Regions from separate parts of the Nonomuraea sp. NPDC005692 genome, predicted to be linked through region 1. Evidence: riboswitches for the same ligand, from Rfam matches in the RefSeq annotation. Region 1 holds a riboswitch; each other region holds the start of a gene.
The links. A riboswitch is a leader RNA that binds a small molecule or an ion and turns the genes downstream of it on or off. The one in region 1 is predicted to bind S-adenosylmethionine.
Positions count from the first base shown of each region.

Region 2: it holds a riboswitch for S-adenosylmethionine, as region 1 does, so the genes downstream of both, ABZ459_RS17390 (GNAT family protein) here and thrC (threonine synthase) in region 1, are expected to answer to the same signal.
Region 3: it holds a riboswitch for S-adenosylmethionine, as region 1 does, so the genes downstream of both, ABZ459_RS26595 (aminotransferase class V-fold PLP-dependent enzyme) here and thrC (threonine synthase) in region 1, are expected to answer to the same signal.

Region 1 covers NZ_JBEXYU010000015.1:32,479-34,736, forward strand. Annotated here, with positions in the region: gene ABZ459_RS28045 (trehalose-6-phosphate synthase) at 1-359, opposite strand, end outside; gene ABZ459_RS28050 (RNA polymerase sigma factor) at 391-945, shown strand; SAM riboswitch class I at 1,025-1,165, shown strand; gene thrC (threonine synthase) at 1,179-2,258, shown strand, end outside.
Region 2 covers NZ_JBEXYU010000007.1:28,605-30,862, forward strand. Annotated here, with positions in the region: gene ABZ459_RS17385 (hypothetical protein) at 1-739, shown strand, start outside; SAM riboswitch class I at 863-955, shown strand; gene ABZ459_RS17390 (GNAT family protein) at 963-1,346, shown strand; gene ABZ459_RS17395 (alpha/beta hydrolase) at 1,392-2,255, opposite strand.
Region 3 covers NZ_JBEXYU010000013.1:182,734-184,991, forward strand. Annotated here, with positions in the region: gene ABZ459_RS26590 (cytochrome P450) at 1-796, opposite strand, end outside; SAM riboswitch class IV at 872-987, shown strand; gene ABZ459_RS26595 (aminotransferase class V-fold PLP-dependent enzyme) at 1,115-2,258, shown strand, end outside.

The DNA.
Region 1 (2,258 bases):
AACTTGGTGCCGAAACTGGGGGAGTTGGGGATGTCGTACAGCAGGTGGTTGACGAACCAGAGGGTCGAGTTGGCCACGGCGTTGTAGGCGCGGTGGAAGGTGGCCGCGGGGATGTCGAGCATCCGCAGGGCGCCCGTGTCGTAGCCGCCGCGGTCGAGCCGGCCCCCCGGGGCCAGGCGCACGGCGCTGCGGTCGCCGTCGGACAGCGCGGCGCACACCCACAGCACGCCGTGCTCCTTGGCCACCCCCGACAGGCCCGAGACGAGGCCGCCACCACCGCGTTTCATGGTCAGCTCACCGTCGTCGTCGACGGTGAAGGAGACCGGCCCGCGGTTGGACGCCACGAGAACGCTGTTCATTTGGGCTCCCTTCGCCCATAGGATCCCAGCTATGGCGCTAGATGAGCTAACCGAGGAACTCGCCCGCTCGGCCGCGGCCGGAGACCATCGCGCGCTCGGCGAGCTCCTGGCCAGGATCGAGCCTGACGTGATGCGCCACTGCGCCCGGATCCTGCCCTATCACCAGGACGCGGAAGAAGCCTCGCAGGACACTCTGCTGGCCGTGGCGCGCAACATCGGCCGGTTCGAGGGGCGGGCCAGGTTCAGCACCTGGCTGCACATCGTGACCGCCAACTGCGCGCGCACCACGTACCGCTCGCTGAAGCGCAGGGCCGCCGAGCAGACGTCGGAGGAGCTGCCGATGCAGAAGCCGGACGCGCGGCGGGTCAGCGTGATCGCCGGCTCGCGGCTCGACCTGCTCGACGCGATGGAGGCGCTGGAGGCCGACAAGCCCGACCTGGCCCAGGCGCTGGTGCTGCGCGACATCGTCCAGCTCGACTACAACGAGGTGGCCGAGCAGCTCAACATCCCGCTCGGCACGGCCAAGTCCCGCATCCACCAGGCCCGCAAGTACGTGCAGGGAGTCCTCGGGGAGGACTATCGGTGAGACGTGTCCTCTCAAATCGTGAGACGGGCGGTTGTTTCCGCCACTTGAGAAGGTAGAGTCCTTTTCGACAACTGAATATTGCTCATCCAGAGGGGTGGAGGGACCGGCCCTGCGAAGCCCCGGCAACCCTCCCGGCTTGTACTCGCGACCTGGCGAGGCCGACCGGGACAAGGTGCCAATTCCGGTTCGCGGTCAAGGTGGCCGCGGGCGAAGATGAGGGAAGGCCTCGCTTCATGTCGCTCGACTTTGGTCCTGCCGTCGCTCTGTCCTGCCGCGAGTGCGGCACGCGCTACCCCCTGGGCCCCAGCTTCGCCTGCCTGGAGTGTTTCGGGCCGCTCGAAGCGGCCTACTCCTTCGGCCAGGTGACGCGCGCGGACATCGAGTCCGGCCCCGCCAACATCTGGCGCTACCGCTCCCTGCTCCCGGTCCCCGCCGACGTGGCGAGCAAGCCCAACATGAACCCGGGCTGGACGAAGCTGGTCAAGGCCGGCAATCTCGGCAAGGCGCTCGGCATCCGGTCCCTGCACGTGAAGGACGACTCGGGCAACCCCACCCACTCCTTCAAGGACCGGGTGGTCGCCATCGCCGTCGAGGCGGCCAGGAACTTCGGTTTCCACACGCTCTCCTGCTCCTCCACGGGCAACCTCGCCGGCGCGGTCACCGCCGCCGCCGCGCGGGCCGGTCTCGACGCGTGCGTGTTCATCCCGGCCGACCTCGAAGCGGCCAAGATCGCCATGGCCCGGGTGTTCGGCGGCCGGCTGATCGGCATCGACGGCACGTACGACGAGGTCAACCGGTTCTGTTCCGAGCTGATCGGCGACCCGCTGGGCGAGCAGTGGGGGTTCGTCAACGTCAACCTGCGGCCCTACTACGCCGAGGGGTCCAAGACGCTCGCGTACGAGATCGCCGAGCAGCTCGGCTGGCGGCTGCCCGAGCAGATCGTCATCCCCATCGCCTCCGGCTCCCAGCTCACGAAGATCGACAAGGGGTTCAAGGAGCTGATCGCGCTCGGGCTGGTCGAGGACACCCCGTACAAGGTGTTCGGGGCACAGGCGGCCGGGTGCTCGCCGGTCTCGACGGCGTACAAGGCGGGGCACGACGTGGTCCAGCCGGTCAAGCCGGACACGATCGCCAAGTCGCTGGCCATCGGCAACCCCGCCGACGGGCCGTACGTGCTGGACATCGCCCGGCGCACGGGCGGGGGCGTCGAGGACGTCACCGACCCCGAGATCGTCGCCGCCATCAAGCTCCTGGCCTCCACCGAGGGCATCTTCGCCGAGACCGCGGGCGGCGTCACGGTGGGCGTGCTGAAG
Region 2 (2,258 bases), on a different contig from region 1:
CGCCGCCACGATGGTGCTCGCCTCCTCCCCGGCCGCGGCCGAACCCGAGAGAAGCGACCGGGAGATCCCCCTCGCCTCCATCGAGTACACGACCGGTCTCACCGTGACCTTCTCCGACAGCCGGCCCTCCGACGAAGTGGGGATGTCCCAGCTCGGGATCATCGGCCGCGCGCCGCTCATCGCCTGGGACCGGAGCAACAGCTACCTGCAGACCTACCTGGAGATCACCCCGCCCGACGTGCCGGTGCCCCAGCGGCTCGTCGACGACCACGGCGCCGACCTGCCCGCCGGCCTGCGGGGACGGCGGATCACCAGCGAGCCGGTCACCGTACGCGGCCTGGCCGCTCCGGCCGGCGCCGTGCTCTCCGGCTCGTGCACCGCCGAACACTTCGGCTGGCACCTGTGGCACGAGAACGGCCAGGCCGGACTGGCGCCCAAGTCGTTCACCACCCTCGGCTTCGGCGGCTTCAAGGAGCGTCGCGCGGAGAGCTACGTCTTCAACTGCCTGCCGGCGGGTTCGCCCAGCTACCTGTGGGCCCGGCACCGCCTGTACTACTGGAACGGCACCAGCTGGTGGAAGCAGGTGGACAGGAAGGTCGGCCCCGGCCTCCAGTCGGAGGAGGTCAAGGGCAAGATCAAGCTGCACCGCAGGGTCAGCTATGACGACGGCTGGGGCTCCAGCCCCAACTGCCTCGGCGGGGCCTGCAAGTACACCCGTGAGGGACGTTTCACCAGCTGACGGCTGGACTGGTCCCTGACCGGAAACCCCAGCCGGGCCGTGCCCGGCTGGGGTTTCCGCGCCGCCGCCGTCGCCCTCACGTGTTGACGAGGTCGTCGGCCGTCGGAGATGATCGGCCTCAGTTGATCATCCAGAGGATCCGAGGGACCTGGCCCTGTGACGGTCCGGCAACCTGCCCAGCCATGGGCAAGGTGCCAACGCCAGGCACGATGAGGAAGGTCTGATGAGCGTTCAGCTCGATGTTCCCGTGCTCGCAGGTTCCTTGGTGCGGCTGGAGCCGCTGACGATGGAGCACGCGGTCGACCTGGCGGCGCAGGGCACCGGGATCAACGCCGAAGCGAAGCTTCTGCTGCTGCGGTACGCGTTCGAGAGCATCGGGGTCGCACGGGTCGATCTGAAGACCGACGCCCGCAACCACCGGTGCCGGCGGGCACTGGAGCGACTCGGCATCGGCTTCGAGGGCGTTCTCCGCAACTGGTCGATGTCCTGGGCACCCGGTGAGGAGGGGATGCTCCGGGACTCGGCGATGTTCGCGGTGGTCGCATCCGAGTGGCCGGCCGTCCGGCGAACCCTCACCACCCGCCTGGCCTCAGCGAGCGCTCAGTGAAGACCGGCAGGCGGTAGCCAGGGGCCCCTCGCCGGGCGGGGGCGCTCAGCCCAGGAACGCCGAGGTGGTGGCCACGAACCGGTTGGCGTCGTCCAGCCACGGGAAGTGCCCCGCCCCGGCCTGTACGACGAGCTCGGCGTGCGGGAACAGCGCGACGAGCTCGGTCATCGCGGCGGGAGGGGAGTTCAGGTCCACCTCGCCGGCGAGCAGCAGCACCGGCGAGGTGAAGCGGGTGAGCGCGGCACGGGTGGCGTCGGGGGCGAAGGCGCCGTCGGAGCCGAAGACGGCTGCCGCCTCGTCGTTCCGCTGCTCGTCCTCGGCGGCCTTGTGCGCCTGGGCCGTCTCGTCCCAGCGGCCGTACCAGAACGGCGCGATGGCCTGGAAGTCGTCACGGGTGGCCTGCCCTGACATGACCCTCTCCAGGGCCGCGTACGCCCCCGGGAACCACGGCTCGCCCTCGCGGGACCGGGCGGTCCCCCGCCGGACCTCTTCGGTGATCCCGATGCCGACGGCGGCGACGCTCGGAGTGACCAGGACGAGCCGTCTGACACGTTCCGGATGGCGGGTCGCGTAGAGCACGGCCAGATTCGTGCCCCCCGAATGGGAGAGCAGGTCCATCCGGTCGAGATCGAGATGCTCGCGCAGGGCCTCGACGTCATCGACCAGGCGGTCGCAACGGTACGAGGCGGTGTCCGGCGGCACGGCGGACTGCCCGGTGCCCCGCAGGTCCGCCATGATCAGCTGCCGGTGCGCCGAGAGGCCCCCGAGGTCGCCGAGGTAGGCGGAGGCCTGCATCGGCCCGCCTGGCAGGCAGACCACGGGGGGGCCGTCGCCGAACACGTGGTAGGCGAGCCTGGTGCCGTCGTAGGAGGTGAAGGAGTTCATGCCCGCCAGCCTGCGGGGGGACACCGC
Region 3 (2,258 bases), on a different contig from region 1:
CGGCGCGCAGCCGGGCCAGCTCGCCGGGGTTCTTCAGCAGGGCCCGCCAGCCGTTGCCGGTGACGTTGACCGTGGCCTCGTGGCCCGCGTTGAGCAGCAGCACGCAGGTGCCGGCCAGCTCGTCGAGGGTCAGCTCGGGGATCGCGGCCAGGGCGCTGACCAGGTCCTCGCCGGGGTTCGCGAGCCGGTCGCGGGCCAGGTCCTTGAGGTAGGACTCGAACTCCTCGGCCGCGCGCACCGCCTGGTGCTGGGTCTCCAGGCTGGGGTTGAGCTCGTACATGCCGCACATGTCGGCCGACCACGGGCGCAGCAGGTGGCGGTCCTGCTCGGGGACGCCGAGCATCTCGGCGATGACCGTGACCGGCAGCGGCTCGGCGACCTCGGCGATCAGGTCGCCGCCGCCCTTCTCGACGTACGCGTCGATCAGGCTCTCGGCGATCGCCCGGACGCGCGGGCGCAGCGACTCGACCATGCGCGGCGTGAACGCCTTGGACACCAGCCGGCGCAGCCTCGTGTGGTCCGGCGGCTCGACCTCCAGCATGCCGTTCCTGCTGACCCGCCAGAAGGCCTCCTGGAACTCCGGCTGCGGCTGCCGGCCGAACTCCTCGTGCGTGGCGACGTGGGTGTAGTCGCGGCCCAGCCGCCGGTCCCGGAGCAGCGCGTTGACGTCCGCGTGCCGGGAGATCAGCCACTGGTTGGACGGCTCGAAGTAGCGGACGGGCGCCTCGCGCCTCAGCTCGTCGTACGCCGGATAGGGGTCGACGACAAAATCCGGATTCCAGGGATCAAAGCGCACTATTTCATCTTATGAGACGGGTTGACCTGCTGAGCTTGCGAATCATGCCCGGGTGTCGGTTATAGTGCCGTCGTAGGTCATGAGTGCCAGCGACAAGCCCCGGCTAGCTGGCCGGCAACCCTCGCGTCCGCGGCGGGGTGCCCCGGGTGAAGACCTGGTCCGTCACGAGGTGTGGCGGGCAAGCGCGGGCTCCGTGGCTGCTTCCAGGGGTCCGACCGACCCGTGAGGAGCTGTGCCGTGTCCACTCTGACGATCTTCAACTCCGTTCCCGCCCAGGCCGCCGCCGAGGCCACCGCCCCTGCCGCCGCCTCCGGACGGTTGATCCCCGCCGTGCTCGGCGCCGACCTCGAAGTGCCGGTCAAGGGCGGCCGGCTGGTGAGCTACGCCAACCTCGACTACGCGGCCAGCGCCCCCTGTCTCGAGCCGGTCAGCGCCGCCGTCGCCGCCGCGCTCCCGGCCTACTCCAGCGTCCACCGCGGCGCGGGCTACGCCTCCCAGCTCACCACTGCCCGTTACGAGCAGGCCCGCCACACGGTCAGGGCCTTCGTCGGCGCCCGCCCGGACGACGCCGTCATCTTCACCCGCAACACCACCGACGCCACCAACCTGCTGGCCGGCTGCCTGCCCGAGGGCACGACCGTCGTCGTCTTCGACTCCGAGCACCACGCCTCGCTGCTGCCCTGGGAGCGGTCCGTACGCCTGGCGCCGCCCGCCTTCCCCGGCGAGGCCGTCCGCGCCGCCGACGAGGCGCTGGCCGGGATCGAGGGCCCCAAGCTGCTCGTGGTCACCGCCGCCTCCAACGTCACCGGCGAGCTGTGGCCCATCGCCGCCCTGGCCCACATCGCCCACCGGCACGGCGCCCGGATTCTGGTGGACGCCGCCCAGCTCGTCCCGCACCGCAGGCTCAACCTGACCGCGCTCGACCTGGACTACGTGGCCTTCTCCGGCCACAAGCTGTACGCGCCCTTCGGCGCCGGCGTGCTGGTCGGACGCCGTGACTGGCTGGCGGCGGGCGAGCCGTACCTGAAGGGCGGCGGCGCGGTGCGCTCGGTGGGCGAGACCACCGAGTGGCACGACGACCCCGAGCCTCGCCACGAGGCCGGCACCCCCAATGTGCTCGGCGCCATCGCCCTGGCCGCCGCCTGCGACGCGCTCACCGCCACGGGGTGGACGGAGCTGGTGCGCGAGGAGGAGCGCCTGATCGCCCGGCTGCGTACCGGTCTGGCCTCGATCGACGGGGTGCGCGAGCTGTCGTTGTGGGGCGAGGACCACCCGCGGGTGGGGATCGTGTCGTTCGTCGTGGACGGCTACTCGGCCCGGGAGGTGGCCGAGGCGCTGTCCGGCGAGTACGGCATCGGCGTCCGTGACGGGAAGTTCTGCGCGCACCCCTTCGTCCGGCACCTGCTGGGCACCTCCGATGGAGGTTGCGAGGACGGCACCGCCTCGGCGGTCCGCGCCTCCA